DNA from 2 places in the Enterococcus sp. ZQ21 genome. Region 1 is predicted to be linked to the other one. Evidence: riboswitches for the same ligand, from Rfam matches in the RefSeq annotation. Region 1 holds a riboswitch; the other holds the start of a gene.
What was found. A riboswitch is a leader RNA that binds a small molecule or an ion and turns the genes downstream of it on or off. The one in region 1 is predicted to bind preQ1.

Region 1 (9,745 bases):
GATAATCTAGCCGAACAAGTCGGTATTGCAGCAGATTCACCTAGAAGAATCCGAGCAGCCATCTTGCATCAGATTTTTCAGCATGCTGTTCAAACAGGAGATACATACGTACCGGCGGAAACATTGCTTCAGCAAACCATCCGTATTTTAGAAACAAGTCGTCCAATCGAAATTCTGCCTGATCAGGTTGCTACTGTGATTATCCAGCTTGTTGAAGAAGGAAAAATCCAACAAGAAGAAACGAATCTTTACGAAAACAGTTTGTATTTTTCTGAATGGGGAATCGGCAATTCCATCCAACGTCTGCTCAGCCGTAAAAAAGAAATCCATTATCCTGAAAAAGAAGTGCAGAAAAATATTCGGCGTATCGAAAAAATATTCGGTATACAGTATGGCCCCTCGCAAGAACAAGCAATCGCTGAAGCCATCCGTTCTCCTCTATTTATTTTAACAGGAGGACCAGGTACGGGGAAAACTACTGTGATCAATGGGATCGTTAATCTTTTTGCAGAGTTGAATGGTCTGGAATTGGACCCGTCAAAATATACCCAAGAAATTTTTCCTATTCTGCTTGCAGCACCAACTGGCCGGGCAGCTAAACGAATGAACGAGACAACAGGTCTGCCTGCCAGTACAATCCATCGTTTACTTGGGCTGAATGGACGAGAAAAAACACCTTCAGTCAGCACGAAAGAATTAGAAGGCGGACTTTTGATCGTTGATGAGATGTCTATGGTCGATACATGGCTGGCTAACACATTATTCAAAGCGATTCCGACGAATATGCAGGTTATCCTAGTAGGAGATAAAGATCAGCTTCCTTCTGTCGGTCCTGGACAAGTGCTACATGACCTTTTGGAAATCGAACAAATTCCTAAAATGGAACTCAATCAGATTTATCGACAAGGTGATGGTTCTAGTATTATTCCTCTTGCCCATGAAATCAAAGAAGGGCGTCTACCAAAAGATTTCACAAAGAATCAAAAAGATCGTTCCTATTTCCGAAGCGACGCATATCAAATTGAACCCTTGATCTCTAAAATTGTGGAAAAGGCGAAAAATAAGGGATTCCGTGCACAAGATATCCAAGTATTAGCACCAATGTATCGGGGACCTGCAGGGATCGATGCGTTAAATAAAATGATGCAGGAGATATTCAATCCAGGGAGACCTGGGAAAAAGGAAGTGCATTGGAACGACACCGTTTATCGGATAGGAGACAAAGTACTCCAGTTAGTCAATACTCCCGAATTGAATGTATTCAATGGGGATATGGGAGAAATCACGGGGATTATCTTGGCAAAAGATTCGGAAGATAAAGTGGATGAATTAGTTATCCAGTTTGATGCAAATGAGGTCACTTATAAAAGAAACGAGTGGAATAAAATTACTCTTTCTTATTGTTGCTCGATCCATAAATCACAGGGCAGTGAATTCAAAATGGTCATTTTGCCCATGGTTCATCAATATCAGCGCATGCTTCAGCGTAATCTACTCTACACGGCGGTTACTCGGAGTAAGGAACTGTTGATTTTGTTAGGGGAAGAGCACGCGTATGCCACTTGTGTAGCGAATGAATCGGCAAGCCGAATGACTACGTTGAAATCAAGAATCATCGATAATGAAAAAATGACTATCACTCTGCGGACAAAATTAGCAGCTTATGAAGATTCTTTGATTGGAAATGATCCATTTGAAGATGGGACCTATACGAAAGAGTCGCAGGACATAAAAGAACAGTTACCTATAAAAGACGACAGTGGAACGAATGAATCGAAAAACCAAGTAATGGAAACAGTGGAACCAGATCTGTTTTCTTCATCGATTGTGGAAGAAAAGAAAGAAGAGATAGAATCTGCTGTTCCTAAGGAGTTCGTTCTTACTGCAGAAGCGATTAATCAGAAATTAGTAGATCCAATGATTGGTATGGAAAACATTACACCGTATACATTATAAAAGAATCTGACGATACGGATGCGCTATTTATTGGCAATATTGATCACTTAAAAAGCGGATGTGACACGACTTGTGCCTCATCCGCTTTTTGAAATTATTCTTGGTGACTTGGAGTGAAATTATAGGCTCTTCTTGGTAAATGGTGTTCAAAAGCCAGTTTCTCGGTATGAAGACAAACTTTTGCAAAAATGCGAGCAACCGTTTCCGCAAAATTTTTCTTTATACTCGAAATTACTTGAAAAATAACTGGTTTTTTGTAGAAAATTGCAGATCAAAAGGACGAGGAGCGACATCTTCTCCATCTTCTTGACCATATTGCGGCGTTGTTGAAACGATTCGTAATCTGTTTGTTGTGTAGTGATGGAAATATTTCGATTTCAATTGTTTTTTCTGCATAAGTAAAAGGATAAGCCATATGATTTTAAAAATATTGATTCGTTCGACCATGACAAAATCAATGACTGGTTTAGACGCATCTGCAGTTGGAGCAATTGCGATTCCTCCTCCAAAAAAAGGATGCTTCGTTGCTGTACATAAAAATGCATTTGAAAAACTTAACTGCTTTCCTCCTGCATCCACTAGAATTGGAAATCCTTTTTGAGTAAATAAAGTCCGGAGAATAGAGAACAAATACGAAAAAGAACCTAAGTTGTATTTGTTCAATCGTTCTTTTGTAGAAGAATGATTTGTCGCGTGGACGATAGCTGCATCTAATCCAATACCAAAATTATTAACAGCTATTCCTTTTTTTTCACTTATTTTTTCTTCATAAGCCATTATATGGACTTTATCTGGTGATTGAGCTGCTAAAATCAGCTGAAGTGCTTTTTTAGGATTCTTAGGAAGTCCCGCTCCTCGAGCAAAATCATTTCCAGAGCCTGCTGGAATATAAGCGACAGGAAATTCAACTTCCATCTGATAGAAAGTATCAAGTACCTGATGCAAGGTTCCGTCTCCTCCTACGATGATCAAAAGAGGGAAAGTTTCGATTGTTTCCTGTTCTTCTGTCCAAGGTACTAATGTTTCTTTTGCCAGAATTTCAGCAATCTCCGCATCATGTCCTTTGTATTCACTGTAATGAAGGGTATAGTTGACATGTTTGTTTTTTAATACCGGCAAGATTTTTTCTGCTACTTTATGTCCGTTTCCACTGCCTGCCGATGGATTGATCAATAAATGATAATGGAATTTCATATTTTCCTCCTGCTATTCAATAAAACAAGATATTTTAATCATCCTGTTTGCTGGTTAACCAATAATTAGCAAGCTTTTTCTATTTTTGGAATGAAAGAAACTTGTTTTTTTACAAAAAAACGCCTGTTACAAAATTAATTCTTGGTTATTATAGCAGAAGACTAGGAGAATGAAAAAGGTCTGGAGACCGAAAAACACAAAAAAGCCTAGCAAGCGCATCATCCATTACTTACGTAAGGAGAAGTTCCAAGGTTCGGTATGTCCACTTAGACCTTCAGCTGCCTGCTAGACTACTCTCTAGTAAGAGGTTGCTCAAATTCCCACATCCTTTTTTATTTATTTAAGTTTCACAACAATTCTGTTCGTGCAGAACCTACTTCGTCTGCTTTACTGGGAATTCTTATGACCCCTTACACTTATCTTATACCATATTTCGAGACTTTTGGCAAACGTTTACATTTTTGCTTATTTACTTTTTTCAAAAGTAGATAAGACAGATTGAAATAAATGAAAAGTCTGTTATAATTATTGTTTGTTTCACATAATCGCGGTTCATCAACCATCCCGCGTTAAAAAAACTAGGAGAAACGAGGAGAGAAAATGCAAAAAACGAAAAGCAGACAACGGTTGTCCGTAATCGTTGTAAATGGTATCGTCATGGCTCTTTATCTAGCGTTAACTATTTTAGTTGCGCCTGTATCCTCAGGGCCGATCCAGTTTCGTATTTCAGAAAGTTTGAATCATTTAGTTGTCTTTAACCGTAAATTACTTTGGGGAGTTTTGGGCGGGGTCATCGTCTATAATGCCTTCTTTGGATTTGGTATCATGGATGTGGTTTTCGGTGGTGGCCAAACATTGCTTTCTTTAGGTCTGACAGCTTTGTTGCAAAACAAAGTGAAAAATGTAAAGATGCGTTTAGTATTGAACACGATCTTCTTTACCATCAGCATGGGATTGATTGCTTATATGCTAGTTCCGACAGGTGGCCAAGCATTTTGGACAACCTATGGTACACTTGCATTAAGCGAGTTCATCATCATGGCTGTTTCAGCACCACTGATGTATTATTTAGATCGTTCGCTTGATTTTGAAAAGCGTGTCTAATTGTAAAAAAACGACAAAAGAAAGCAGCTGAGCTGTATTTCTTTTGTCGTTTTTATTATGCTTCTTGGTTTTGCAAATTTTCGATTTCTACCACTTTATAATTCTTTTTCTCTAAGTGGTTGACGATCGTTTCACATACTTTTGGTTCAGTGTTCGCCGGCAGCGTAATCAATGTACGTCGGATATATTCGTCTTTTTCAATATCAAGAGTAATGCAGCTGGCAATGCTACTGTGTTTTGAAATGATTTTTGCGATAGCAGCCAGATCTCCTTGCTTTCCTGTAGAAGCAATTGTCAGCACATAGCTTCCTTGTTCTACGCTCCAAGATTGGGAGAGCATATTAAGTAATGTGCTATGTGTCAAAATACCATAAAAATGATTTTCACTGTCAAGGACAGCAATATAAGGTAGCTCTTTGATCGTAAAGAATACTTTGAAGAAAGAAGTATCCAGATAAATGAACTTTGTGGCATTTTTCAAAAGATGAGTGACAGGAAGCGTCATATCACCGCCGTTTGCTTTATGACGATAGATGTGCATTTTGTAAATATTTCCACGGAAAATATTCCCTGAAGAATCTAAGATCGGCACACAACGGTATCCGGAAGTTTCTAAAATTTTTAATGCTTCTTCTAATGTACTAGTCTCTGTAACGGTTGTCAGATCTTTTTTCTTATATACAAGTGTTTTTAATAGCATCGCTATACCTCCAATTGTCTCATTTTAGCTTAATTTCAAATTAATCATATCATAATTTTATCTAAAACAATAGATAGTTTATTTCACAAATTGACAAGTAAAAAGTTACGTGATACTGTTATTAAGTATAAGTCTGATTCTCAGCAAGGGGGGCAGAAGTAAATGGCAAAGAAAAAAGCAGCACTCGCTTGTTCCGTTTGTGGGTCTCGTAACTACACAAAATCAGTCAGTGAAGGAAAAAGCGGCGAACGTTTAGAAATCAACAAATTTTGTAAATATTGTAATCAATATACATTACATAAAGAAACGAAATAAACAGCAAAGGAGGATGTCTCATGAAATTTCTAAAAAGCGTAAAAGATGAAATCAAACAAGTAACTTGGCCAAACAGAAAACAACTTCGTAAAGATACGTTGGTAGTTATCGAAACTTCTATTCTTTTCGGGTTGATGTTTTACGTAATGGATACAGCAATCCAAAGTTTATTTGGCTGGATCTTAAAATAACTCGCTGGCCACAATGTGCTTTTAGTGCTATAATGAAGCGAAAGAAAAACTTCGGGTGTACTGAGGTTTTTTTATTTTACAATGAAATGAGGAGCCTTCAATGGAATCTTTTGAAAAAAACTGGTATGTCTTGCATACATATTCAGGATATGAAAACAAAGTAAAAGCAAATATCGAATCTCGTGCGCAAAGTATGAAAATGGCCGACTTTATTTTCCGTGTCGTTGTTCCTGAAGAAAAAGAAACAGAAGTCAAAAATGGGAAAGAAAAAGAAATCGTTCATAAAACATTTCCAGGATATGTTCTTGTTGAAATGATCATGACAGACGCTTCCTGGTATGTTGTCCGTAACACACCAGGCGTGACAGGATTCGTTGGTTCACACGGAGCTGGAAGCAAACCAGCACCACTACTTCCAGAAGAAGTCAATCATATCTTGCGTTCTATCGGCATGAGTCTACGACAAAATGATCTAGAAGTAGAAGTTGGCGAAGTTGTGAAAATCATCGAAGGCGCATTTGCTGGATTAGAAGGACAAGTAACAGAAGTTGACGGAGAAAAAGAAAAATTGAAAGTCAACATCGATATGTTTGGTCGTGAAACAAGTACAGAACTTGATTTCGATCAAGTAGATAAAATCGATTAATGATTAATAAAAAGACTTGAAATGTCGATCATACGATTGACCTTTCAAGTCTTTCTTTTTTCTATATGGAAAGGAAGAGGAGAATGACAAATCAAATCAAAAATGTATGCAAACATGCGGCTACAGCAGCTTTAGTGCTTATCAGCTTGTTTGCGATAAGTGGTTGCCAGACGACGAAGACGAATACTACTGCAGTTTCTGATAAAGAAAAAACGGTAGAATCCAGTAAATTGATAGAAAAAACCACTATTCCAACACTTTTTTTCCATGGCTACAGCGGGACAGAAAATTCCTTTAAAGGGATGTTGCAACGTTTGGAAAAAAATCAAAAAGCAGTAAAAGAATTAGTTTTAATAGTAGGAGCAGATGGACAAATACAAGCAGAAGGGGACTTGTCTGGAAAAGCAGACAATCCGATGGTCCAAGTATTGTTTGAAGATAATAAAAACAACGAGTGGAACCAAGCAGAATGGATCAAATCTTGTCTTTTGTATCTGAAAGAAAACGAGGGCATAGACAAAGTCAACATAGTGGGGCATTCCATGGGAGGGGTTAGTGCATTACGCTATTTAGGAACATATGGACAGGATACGTCATTGCCGCAAGTTCAGACATTTACGGCAATTGGTGCACCTTTTAATGATTTTGTCGATGACAGTGGGCAATCTCTGACAGAGGAGTTAGCAAAGGGGCCTGCTGTTGTTTCTAGCCGCTATCAAGATTATCAGCAAATGATCGGAAATTTGCCTACAACTACTCGATTTTTCCTGATTGCCGGACAATTAGATGAAGCAGACTTGAGTGATGGGACAGTACCGTTAAACAGTGCATTAGCTGTCTATGCGTTGTTGAAACAACACGGAAATGAAGTAGAAGAAAAAATAGTAAAAGGCGAAAATGCCGCTCATAGTATGCTTCATGAAAACCAAGAAGTAGATCAGCTTGTTAGTCGATTTGTTTGGAACGAATAGCAAGAAAAGGATCCGAGAGTAAATTTTTGCTTACTTTTTGTAAGGATAGTATGATTTATATGTAATCAAGAAGATGAAAGAAGGATCTACTATGACTTATCATACAAGTAATGAAGAACATCCAATCGATATCGTAAACATTGCCTCACTAGAAGGTCGTGTAAAAGAGCGCATGGAAGCAGGAGCTTTTGGCTATATTCGCGGTGGTTCTGAAGATGAGTGGACGATGAAAGAAAATACGACTTCTTTTAATACAAAAAAAATCATGCCACGGATATTACGCGGAATCGACTCAGCGGATTTGCATACATCAGTTTTTGGAATTGAATTAGACACACCGATTATCCAAGCGCCATCAGCGGCCCAAGGATTGGCACATGAAAAAGGGGAAGCTGATACAGCTAAAGGGGTAGCTGCTGCTGGATCAATCTTTTCCATCAGCACTTATGCAAACACGACAATCAAAGATGCAGCAGATGCAGCGCCAGGTGCACCGCAGTTTTTCCAATTATATATGAGTAAAGACGATGGATTCAATGAGTTCATTTTGAAAAAAGCAGTAGAAGCAGGGGCTAAAGCCATCATTTTAACGGCAGATTCAACGCTTGGTGGTTACCGTGAAGAAGATGTGATCAATCAATTCCAATTTCCATTACCAATGCCTAATTTAGCTGCTTATAGCGAACAAAGTGCAAGTGGGAATGGCGAAGGAAAAGGAATTGCAGAAATTTATGCAGCTGCAAAGCAAGGCTTGACACCAGATGACATCAAAACAATCAAAGAAATCACCAATCTTCCAGTCATCGTAAAAGGAATACAATCGCCAGAAGATGCAGTCATCGCTATCTCTGCAGGGGCAGATGGTATCTGGGTATCTAATCATGGTGGTCGACAATTAGACGGAGGTCCTGCTTCCTTTGAAGTATTGCCAAAAATTGCCGAAGTAGTCAATAAACGTGTACCAGTGATTTTCGACTCTGGCGTCCGTCGAGGAGAACATGTCTTTAAAGCTTTGGCAAGTGGTGCTGACTTAGTTGCGATTGGCCGACCAGTGATCTATGGATTGAATCTAGGTGGGGCAGAAGGGGTAACTTCTGTTTTTGAACACCTGAACAAAGAATTGTCGATCACGATGCAACTTGCAGGAACAAAAACGATTGATGAAGTAAAAAATACGAAATTGATGGATTAATAAAAAAACGAAGAGAGGCCTAACTGTGCGTCTCTTCGTTTTTTTGTGATGGAAATAACTAATCTCTTAATACTCGAAACTAGGCAGCTTTTTTACGACCTCTTATTTAAAATCTCTTCTGTAAGTCGCTTAGCAGTTGGCGTAACAGCTAAGCCGCCTTCTGCTGTCTCTTTGAAAATCGATGGCATTTGTCGTCCGACTTGATACATCGCAGCAACGACTTCATCCGGTGGAATGACACTTTCGATACCCGCTAATGCCATGTCAGCAGAGATGAAAGCTTGAGAAGACCCTAAAGCATTACGTTTGACACAAGGTACTTCAACTAAACCTGCAACAGGATCGCAAATCAGTCCCATCATATTTTTCAATGTGATGGCTACTGCTTGAGCTGCTTGATGAGGAGTCCCATTTTTTGCGCAAACCAAAGCTGCCGCCGCCATTGCACTTGCAGAACCAACTTCTGCTTGACAACCCCCTTCTGCGCCACTAATAGAAGCGTTGTTCGCGATTACTAACCCGAAAGCGCCAGCAGTAAACAAAAATTCCAATTGCTGTTCATGTGACAAACCAAGCCGATCTCGGACAGCCATTAACACACCAGGAACAACCCCCGCACTTCCAGCAGTCGGTGTAGCACAAATCAATCCCATTTTTGCATTGACTTCGTTAACAGCTACAGCGTTGCGTACAGCCTTTAAGATCGTTTCTCCGCTCAAAAAATCTGCATCGTTCAAATAATCATCTAATTTTTTTGCATCGCCACCGGTAATCCCTGTGACGGAGGTGACACCTTCTTTTCCCTCGTTGATCGATTGTTCCATTACTGAAAGATTTTTTTCCATAATCGCAATGATCTGACTACGGGAACGACCGCTCATTTCCATTTCAACTGCAATCATCAATTCTGCTACACTTGAATAAGCTTTCGCTTGGTCTACTAATTCTTCAATCGATAAAAACATTTTTTCAGCTCCTTAATCGAAATAGTTTACGCTGTCGATATTTGGCAGATGTTTGAGTCTTCTTACTGTTTCTTCAACTTGAGGATTATCTACTTCAATGATCATGATGGCACTTTCGCCTTTTGATTCCCGTGTCACTGTCATAGTACCGATATTCGTATTGGTTTCAGAAAGTATACCAGTCACTTTAGCGATCATCCCTGGAACATCTTGGTGAACAACGATCAAGGTAGGTGTTCCCATGCTTAAAGAAATTTTGAATCCATTCAATTCAGAAATCTGGATATTGCCACCGCCGATCGAAATGCCAGTAACTGAAAGCTTTCGTGTTCCTTTTTTTAGAAGCATCTTTACAGAATTCGGATGTTCGGCTTTTTCACTCTTAGGAACAAACAAGACTTCCATGCCTGCTTCATATGCCAATTTCAAAGAATCAGCTAAACGTTCATCATCAGGTTCCATTCCTAATAGACCGCCAACTAATGCAATGTCTGTTCCGTGCCCCCGATAG
Region 2 (9,745 bases), 1.1 Mb from region 1:
CACGTTCTGTTTCTACTGCGCGACGCTCCATCTTAGAACTATGATCCGCGATTTCAGGAAGTTCCTCAGCCCATAAACTTTGATTGCTTTCACTTTTATCTTGGCTATAGGAACGGATCAGCCGATGGACGATCAGATCGGGATAGCGTCGAATAGGAGATGTAAAATGTGTGTAGTAATCTGCTGCTAAGCCATAATGCCCAAAATTGTCTTCTGAATAGCGTGCTTGTTGCATACTTCTGAGCAACATAGTATTGATAACTGCCGCTTCTGGTTTATCTTCTACTCCTTCGATCACATGCTGTAAATCTTTCGGTGTGATCGTTCCTTTCGTTCCTCGTACCAGAATGCCCAAAGCTGAAGCAAAATCAAAGAAGCGCTGCATTTTTTCTTCTTTTGGCTGTTCATGGATTCGATAAATAAACGGAAGATTTAATTTATTATAATGTTCAGCTACCGTTTCGTTGGCAGCAAGCATAAAGGATTCGATCAAGCGTTCACCTATCCCTCTGCTTCTTAGCTGGATATCATTTGGGTGTCCTTCAGCATCAACAAGGATCTTCGCTTCACGATCCTCAAAAGAAATCGCTCCACGTTTGATTCGCATCGTTTCAAGGATTCGATGCAACTCACCCATTTCTTGGAACATAGGCACGAGCTGAGCATAACGTTGCATCGTTTCTTCATCTTGATCTTCTAAGATTTGATTGACAGCTGTGTAGGTCATCCGTTCTGTTGTTTGGATCACACTTGGAAAAATCTCATGAGAGACAACTTGTCCATGTGGATCGATCTCCATTTCACAACTCATGGTGAGTCGTGGAACATGGGGATTCAATGAACAGATACCATTAGATAAACGTTGTGGGATCATCGGAATCACTCGATCGGTCAAATAGACACTTGTTCCTCTTTCGTATGCTTCTCTGTCCAGTTGACTGCCTTGCGTCACATAGTAAGATACATCTGCAATGTGTACTCCAAGAAAATAATTACCATTTTCTAATTTTTTGACCGTCACTGCATCATCTAGATCTTTTGCATCTTCTCCATCAATCGTAACAATGAGCTGATCTCTTAAATCTCTGCGTCCAACAATATCCTTTTCGCTGATCTGGTCTGGAACTTCATCTGCCTCAGACAACACATCATCAGGAAATTTTGTAGGAATACCGTTAGCCACGACAATCGAGAGGATATCCATGCCAGGGTCATTCTTATGACCAATCACTTGCTTGATTATCCCTTCTAAACTAGTCGCATACCCTTTTTCAGGGTAATGGGTCAGTTCGATCAATACAATACTTCCGTCAACTGGACGAACTCCCTCTGCCGCTGCATACACTTTGAATTGGTTAAGCTTTCTATCTTTCGGGATGACCACACCATAAAGATCCGTTTCCTGTATCTCTTCGTCTGAATAAGCAACAAATTCTCCGGCTAACTGAGTAGTCGCTCGGTCTCGAATCTCCACTACTTTTCCCTCTGCTCCGCGATCCATATCTGTATTTGCTCGCTTCATGATATCAATTGCTACGGTATCCCCATTCATTGCAAAGCCAGTCGCTTCTTTCGGGATATAGATATCATCTTCTTCGGGATCAATCGTTACAAATCCAAATCCTCGTTCATTTGCCCGAAATGTCCCTTCGACCAAGATCGGTTTTAAAGGAAGTTCGACTTTTCCTTTTTTATTGAAAACGATACTCTGTTCTCTTTCCATTTGAGCAATCGTTTGTACTAGTAATTTAAAATCATCGCTTTTTTGAAAGCCTAGACCTTCAGCGATTTCTTCCATAGAAAAACTACGTTTGCGACTGCTTTCCATGAAAAAGAGAATTTTCTCTTTTATTGTTTCTTTTGTCATATTTATTCCTCATTCCAAGGTAATTTTTCTAAAAATTCCAACACGTCTTTTTCTAATTCGCGTCTTGCTGTGCCAACTGTAATCACATGACCGCTTTCAGGATACCATTGAAGTGTCACTCGTTGGCGGCTCAATTTGCGTGCCGTTTCAAATACACCATTTGGGTCGATCATTTCATCTTTCCCAGCTTGAGCTAAAAATATTGGCTGTTGGATATCTGATAGTCTACTTTCTGCGATTGCTGCTTGGTCTTGTATATCCATTAATTGATGTTCAGCTAACGAGCGGTAAGACACAGCTTTTTCATTGATTTCTTTTTCTGGTTTGCCTGCTATCTTCAGCACTTGACGTACATATTTTTCAAAATTTTCAGGCACGTTTGTTTCTACAGGAGACAGGGGCGAACAGAAAAAACCGCCGCCAATTACTGATTCTTCTTCTAGTGCCCGTACAGCAAAGATGCCACCCATCGATAATCCCAATACGGCAATATCAGAAAACTGTTCAGACTGTAAAAAATGGATAGCTTTTTTAGTATCTGCCCACCAGCTTTCTGCTTTTTCTTGCAAGATATCATATGGCTCCATCGTTCCATGTCCTTTAAATAGCGGCGCATAGACTGTATAATCTGCTTTTTCTAAAAACCGTGCGAGCATCCGGACATCATTTGGACTTCCTGAGTACGCATGAAGCAGCAAAACTGCTCGTTTTCCATGTTTTGCATAAAGGGGTTTTGGTAATTGTTTCACTCGTTTCACCTCTTTCGCCTCATTTTACCATAGTTTCTTTCATAACTTCTTCTTAAGCGTTCTCTTTGCAATAAAAAAAGCCGCCCGCCGTTGTGCGAGAGGCTTATTCGACTACTTCGAAGATAAAAATGCTAGGACAAATAATAAGATCATCCAGACAGCTCCCATGACTGCAGTTGATCGCTGCATGACAGCTTCAAAGCCGCGAGCTTTTTGTTTGCCGAATAGTTGATCCGCACCGCCGGTAAATGCACTCGCTGCACTATTTTGCTTGCTTGGCTGCATCATAATCGCAATGACCATAACAATCGATAAAACGATCACGATTCCCAAAATTAAATTATACATATAGCAGCCTCCTTCCCAAAAGATATCGTCTCTTTAACTTTATCATAGATAAAACTCCGTGACAACTCTATATAAATGGAAAAACAGCTGAAAGTGCAAATCTTTCAGCTGTTATTATTATGATTGGCGTAAGACGTCATGATACTCTGGTTTCTTCTCAAACTCTTTTTTTGCGTAAGGGCATAAAGGGATGATCTTTTTCCCCTCTCGTCTTGCTAGTTCTACTCCAGTATACACTAGCTTTTCAGCTAATTTTTGACCACGATATGCTGGATCGACAAATGTATGGTCAATAATCATGATGTCTGGCCCCGCATCCGACCATGTCATTTCTCCGATTTCTTGTTGCTCATCATTGAATAAAGCAAGACGATTTTTTTCCTCTTTGATTTCCATATGCCGCACTCCTCAAATAACTGATATTTTTTTATTCCTACCTTATTTTAACAGTCTCATGGTCTATAAACAATTATTTATCCTCGGATTGCTTACAAAAAGGAAGAGAAAATCAATCCATCGTTATTCTTTGTTCAATAAATGAAAAAATCACTGTCCAATAGGTTTTCGGATCTTTCATCGATGCTTCCAAATGTTCTGCTTCTGGAACAAGCAGTAATGCTTTATCCCCTGCTGTAGCGTTTTGAATCGTGTATGCTGCTTCTGTAGGAACAAAATGATCTCTTTCACCATGGATGACTAACAAAGGCAAATGGTTACTACCAAGCTGTCTTGTAGCTGATGCTTGCTTTAAAGAATAACCTGCGTATTTCTGAGCATAGTGATTCGCATATCTCATGATCATTTTTTTAGGAAAGACCGTGATTTTACTTAACATGTACCGAAATTCCGCATAAACAGAAACATATCCGCTGTCTAAGATAAATCCTTTGACTGCAGATGGAAGCTTTTCACCACTTGCCATCATAATCGTAGAAGCGCCCATCGAACCGCCGTGCAAAATAATGGAGGCATCTGGTTGTTCATCTAAGATGAGTTGGATCCATGCAATTAAATCTAGCCGATCTAGCCATCCCATTCCGATGATTTCTCCTTCACTTTCTCCATGCGCACGTAAATCGGGTATAAGAACGTTGAATCCTTTCTCTGCATATCTTTTACCTATATGAGACATATCTCTTTTCCCTGTACTTCGATAATCATGTACACAAATGACCCATTTATTCTGCTGAGTTGGTTGGATGAACATCTGTCCAGCTAGTTTCAACCCGTCATAACTTTTGATCGTTTTCGGTATTCCTTGTTCCCAGAAGCTTTCACACTCTTCTTCTAATTTTTGCCGCTTTTTTTCTACTGACGTGACTGCAGCAGGATCCATCAAGCGGTGCCCAGTGTCTTCATACCAGTCATAGCCTCTCTGTACTCCCGCTCTTACTAATTTCTTTGCATAAAAATAAGAAAGAAAATGGTAACTGATTCCTATAATTATCAGAATAAGAATGAAATAAAAAATAACCATCGTACACCCGCCGCTTTCTGCCAAACTATAATCTATTTATTATACAATATACCGATCAATAGGATTCTTTTTCTTCGGCACACGTAAATTCCATTTCCTTTTCATTGTATCATTTACTTAAAGTTCTTCTCAATAGATTTACTTGTAAGAGAGCATTTACATTCACAATAAAAGCCAGTATACTAATTTCGTGCATTATAAACAAGACGCTCGTCTTGGACTGGTTCGGAAACTTCCCAGAATAAAAAACTAAGTATCTCTAAAGAAAGGAGATTGGAAATAATGCGAAAAGTAATTATTGATTGCGATCCAGGGATCGACGACACTTTAGCTTTATCACTAGCTGTCAAATCCCCTGATATCGAAGTAGTTGCTATTACCGTCGTTTGCGGGAATGTCCCTGTAGATATCGGTACGCAGAATGTGCTGAAATGTTTGGAGCGCTGTGATCGTTTAGATATCCCTGTTTATCAAGGAATGGAAAAACCTTTGAAGCAACCTTTCATTAGTGCGCAAGACACTCATGGGTTGGATGGATTAGGGGAAACAAATTTCCCGAGGGTCTTAGCAAAACAGGCAGAATCGCTCCATGCAGTTGATTTTCTAGCTGATTATTTCAAAGAAAAAACAGATACATCAGTCATTGCTTTGGGTCCTTTGACCAATATCGCTTCTGTTTTGAAAATCAACCCAACTGTTGGGAAACATATGGATCGTTTTGTCTCAATGGGCGGAACTTACAAAAGCCATGGTAACTGTTCACCAGTTGCTGAATACAATTACTGGTGTGATCCTGAGGCAGCTTCTTATGTATTCGAGAAGCTCAAACAACCGATAGAAATGGTTGGGTTAGATGTGACAAGAGAAATCGTCTTGACACCGACTATCCTTGAATATTGCTGCCAAATGAATCCTGAAGAGGGAGAGTATCTAAAAGCGATCACTCGTTTTTATTTTGACTTTCACTGGAAACAAGAAAGAATCTTAGGATGTGTCATCAATGATCCGTTAGCTGTTGCTTATTTTATCGATGAGTCCATCTGTGAAGGCTTTAAAAGCTTCACTGCTGTAGAAACTCAAGGAATAAGTCGCGGACAAACATTGGTTGATCGTTATGAATTTTGGCAGAAATCTGCTAACAGTAAAATTATGACAAAAGTAGATACTCGTCTTTTTTTCCAAAAGTTTTTAACCGTTCTTTTAAATGCACAAGAAGAAACGATTATGAAAGATTTGGAAAGGTTAAAGATGGGCTAACAAAATGAATAAAAACAAGATGGCAACTCGTGTACTTACAATGATGGCTTTGTGTATTGGGATCAATTATGTTGGAGGAACGATTGCTTTATGGCTTCGTTTGCCAATCTATCTAGATTCTATTGGAACGATTTTTGCTGGCGCGTTACTTGGTCCCATACCAGGAATGTTGACAGGACTATCCAGCGGTGTATTAAGCGGGGTGACTACAGATATTTTTTCACTGTATTATTCACCGATCCAAATCCTCACAGGTTTGTTGGCTGGATTGATTTTACCAAGGTATCTCGACAAAGATAAAAAACGTTTGAAACTCTTATTACTCGCTTTGATTTTGTCTGTACCTGGAACGATCGTCTCTTCGATCATTACCGTTCAGTTATTTGGCGGAATCACTTCCTCAGGGTCTAGCATGATCGTCCAATTATTACATGGGTTAGGTTTCGATCAAACCATCAGTGTGATCTTGGTACAGGCAGGCACAGACTACCTTGACCGTCTGCTATCTGTCGTCGTTGTTTCATTAGTCATCACTATGTTGCCGCAGCGCTTGATATATTCCAAGAGAAAAATAGGATGAACAAACAGAGCCAAATGAGCAAAAAGTTGCTCATCTGGCTCTGTTTTTCATCTATTAAAAAACTTACGCTAAGTAGGATAAAATAATAGCTTGATATTTTTCGATCATATCTAAATAATTATCGAGCTCGACATACTCATCTATTTGATGAGGCAAAGTAACGACACCAGGTCCAAAGACAACAAAGTCGAAGGAGTGGTCAGCTTTTGTAAATTCGGCTGCATCTGTGGTTGCTGCCGCTCCAACTAAAGGTAATGGCTGACTGAATTGTTGCTGAATGCAATGAATCAAAGGAGAATCTGGATCTGCTTTGACAGGTATTTTGTTGTAATCGATCGTCAATTCCAAATGGTAGTCTGTCTCTTGATTCAATTCCTTGACGATTGATTGCAGTAATGCAATGATTTTATCATTTGGATATTCAGGAATCGATCGGATGTTCCCTTGAAGCTGCGCGTGGCTCGGAATGCTGTTTACTTGATTTCCGCCGCTGATCAACGTGACATTATGGATTGTTTTTCCTAAGACGGGATTCTCGATTGCTTCAGCGAGGTGATTCATTTCAGCATTTGCTTTCGTAATGAATTCATTTAGATGATTGATCGCATTATAGCCTTGGTCTGGCATAGAGCTATGCGCTTCTTTTCCGTGCGAGATGACCGTATAGTTGATTGATCCCATGTGTGTGTACATTAAACTGTAATTGGTTGGCTCTCCGATGATCAAGGCATCTAAGTCATCCACATAACCAGCTTTCGTGAGCTGTTCCCCACCTAATTCACCCACTTCTTCTCCGACAGTGGCTAATAATTTGACTGTTCCGTTAAATGGTTTTCCTGACTCTTTGAGTTCGATCATGGCAATCACCATTGCCGCCAAGCCACTCTTCATATCTGTAGCACCACGTCCGTACAAACGATTCCCATGGATTTCTGCTGCAAAGGGCGCATAGGTCCAAGACGATTCATTCCCCGCCGCCACGACATCCATATGACCAGATAGGCCTAACACTTTTCCTGATTGCCCTTTTTGGAATTGAGCAATCAGATTATCTCTACCATTACTGTAAGAAACGAGTTCTCCTATTATGCCATGTTTTTCCAAAAGCTTATTCAAATAAGCTGCTACTTCGCCTTCGTTTCCATTCACTGATTTTATTCGGATAATCTCTTGTAAAATCGCAATTTTTTCTTCTTTTTTCATCTAATCTTCTCCTTTGCCGTTTCTTTTTATTGTATTGGAGTACGCCTAGATTTTCAAATAAGAGAGACCACAGAAAAAAGGGCGTGACAAAAGCAGCGTCACATTCCCCTTTTCCAAGTAAATGGCTTTCCAATTCTTGCCTCTACGCTAGTAAATCCAACCAAGTAAAAAAACAAGAGAAGCTACTTTGTTGAACTGTTCTTCTGTAGTCAAATCATTTTATTCCTCATCATTGAAAATGAGAGTATCGCATGATCTATAATTACCCCTCCTTACGTAATAACCACGTAGCCAATTATTTTCTTCAATAGAGTAGTCATACTCATATTCATACAAACTATTCCTTACCATGAAAAAAATACTGACACCGCCTCTACCACTTTTCGTATCTTTCACTACTCTTGAAATAAAAATATCATAATCGGTTAATTGGTATTCCTCCTCTAATAATTGATACAGTGCTCGTGTAGCTATATGTTTCTTGATTGGAAATTGATAGAGCCATGTACCCCCTAACAGTAAACCTATCGAATAAAAATCTTAGAACAGTAATTTCTTTTTTTAGAAATCCTCCTTCTCATCATCAATTCTCCCATGTTAAGATATGGATCGCTCTTTCATCAAAATAATCAGGAAGATCGTATGGCAAAGCAATAAGCGGCTGATACATTCCTCCTACCTGCACAGCAGCCGAAGCATACCAATAAGCTTGCCAGACGATTTTAGAACAGTAAGTCGGATCCATCTCAAAAATATTTGTAGTTATCCCATATTTATAATTTTTATCATTGTAATTATCTAAAATTTTTTCATTTTTCTGTCTCCCTGTTCAAATGATTTTTATCGAAAGAGGAAGATTGCCATCCCCTTTTTGAAGAGAATCATCCTATCCGAGCGTAAAAGGATATGAATGAAACGAAGACTGCTTCCTCCTCTCTTATTGTTCTATCCTTAAAAGGTCCTATACGATGTTATCTCTTGATAACTGACTTTTTTCGATACGATTGTCTCGTATCGATATTTGTAAATATTATATACAGAAGCCAGTTACAAAAATAAAATTATAAGTTATTTTTAACAAATACGGATATTTATATAATAGGGTTTATATAATATATATAAATAAACAGTTGTTATTATAATAATTTATGTACTCTCCTGATTTTTCTGTTCTTAAAAAAGAGATTTATTCATCAAATGATTTTCACAACAAAAAAACTCTCTACTTGCTGAAATCAGCAGGTAGAGAGTCTGATTACTTAACTAAGTGATCATGCTCGTCTATCTTTCAATCGGTCGATCATGTATCTTCATTAGAAAAGAATTATTTGTTTTTCAAGTTGTAGAAAGATTTCAAACCTTTGTATTCTGCAACTTCACCAAGTTGGTCTTCGATACGTAGTAATTGATTGTATTTAGCAATACGGTCAGTACGTGATAGAGAACCTGTTTTGATTTGACCAGCGTTTGTTGCAACAGCGATATCAGAGATTGTTGAATCTTCTGTTTCACCAGAACGGTGAGATACAACTGCTGTGTAGCCAGCTTCTTTAGCCATTTCGATAGCTTCGAAAGTTTCTGTTAATGTACCGATTTGGTTCACTTTGATAAGGATTGAGTTAGCAATTCCTTTTTCGATACCTTCAGATAATTTTTGAGTGTTTGTTACGAACAAGTCGTCACCAACTAATTGAACTTTGTCGCCTAATACGTCAGTTAATTTCTTGAATCCGTCCCAGTCGTTTTCGTCTAATCCGTCTTCGATTGAGATGATTGGATATTTAGAAACTAATTCTTCGTAGAATTTGATCATTTCGTCAGTTGTTTTTTCGCCTTCGCCTGAGTCAGCTAGTACGTAAACGCCTTTTTCTTTGTCGTAGAATTCTGAAGAAGCAGCATCCATAGCAAGAACAACGTCTTTACCAGGTACATAGCCAGCTTTTTCGATTGCTTCGATGATTACTTCGAAACCTTCTTCATTTGAACCAAGGTTTGGAGCAAATCCACCTTCGTCACCAACAGAAGTTGCTAATCCGCGAGCTTTCAAGATTGAAGCTAATGCGTGGAATACTTCAGCACCCATACGTAGAGCTTCTTTGAATGTTGGAGCGCCAACAGGCATGATCATGAATTCTTGGAAGTCGATTGAGTTATCAGCATGTGATCCGCCGTTGATGATGTTCATCATTGGTGTTGGCAATACTTTCGTGTTGAATCCGCCTAGGTAGTGGTATAAAGGTACTTCTAGGTAGTCAGCAGCTGCA

Region 2: it holds a riboswitch for preQ1, as region 1 does, so the genes downstream of both, QK255_RS03635 (nucleoside hydrolase) here and QK255_RS10965 (QueT transporter family protein) in region 1, are expected to answer to the same signal.

Annotation. Positions count from the first base shown of each region.
Region 1 covers NZ_CP125658.1:2,253,593-2,263,337, reverse strand. The annotation lists gene recD2 (SF1B family DNA helicase RecD2) at 1-1,956, shown strand, start outside; gene QK255_RS10970 (diacylglycerol/lipid kinase family protein) at 2,188-3,150, opposite strand; PreQ1 riboswitch class I at 3,692-3,738, shown strand; gene QK255_RS10965 (QueT transporter family protein) at 3,751-4,254, shown strand; gene cbpA (cyclic di-AMP binding protein CbpA) at 4,310-4,954, opposite strand; gene rpmG (50S ribosomal protein L33) at 5,117-5,269, shown strand; gene secE (preprotein translocase subunit SecE) at 5,290-5,460, shown strand; gene nusG (transcription termination/antitermination protein NusG) at 5,561-6,106, shown strand; gene QK255_RS10940 (alpha/beta fold hydrolase) at 6,172-7,077, shown strand; gene QK255_RS10935 (lactate oxidase) at 7,169-8,269, shown strand; gene sdaAA (L-serine ammonia-lyase, iron-sulfur-dependent, subunit alpha) at 8,362-9,234, opposite strand; gene sdaAB (L-serine ammonia-lyase, iron-sulfur-dependent subunit beta) at 9,247-9,745, opposite strand, start outside.
Region 2 covers NZ_CP125658.1:772,362-782,106, reverse strand. The annotation lists gene rnr (ribonuclease R) at 1-1,867, opposite strand, end outside; gene QK255_RS03655 (alpha/beta hydrolase) at 1,870-2,625, opposite strand; gene secG (preprotein translocase subunit SecG) at 2,728-2,964, opposite strand; gene QK255_RS03645 (GNAT family N-acetyltransferase) at 3,082-3,360, opposite strand; gene QK255_RS03640 (alpha/beta hydrolase) at 3,473-4,441, opposite strand; PreQ1 riboswitch class I at 4,656-4,700, shown strand; gene QK255_RS03635 (nucleoside hydrolase) at 4,724-5,698, shown strand; gene QK255_RS03630 (ECF transporter S component) at 5,703-6,278, shown strand; gene QK255_RS03625 (ArgE/DapE family deacylase) at 6,342-7,481, opposite strand; partial or broken gene QK255_RS03620 (hypothetical protein) at 8,065-8,295, opposite strand; gene eno (phosphopyruvate hydratase) at 8,806-9,745, opposite strand, start outside.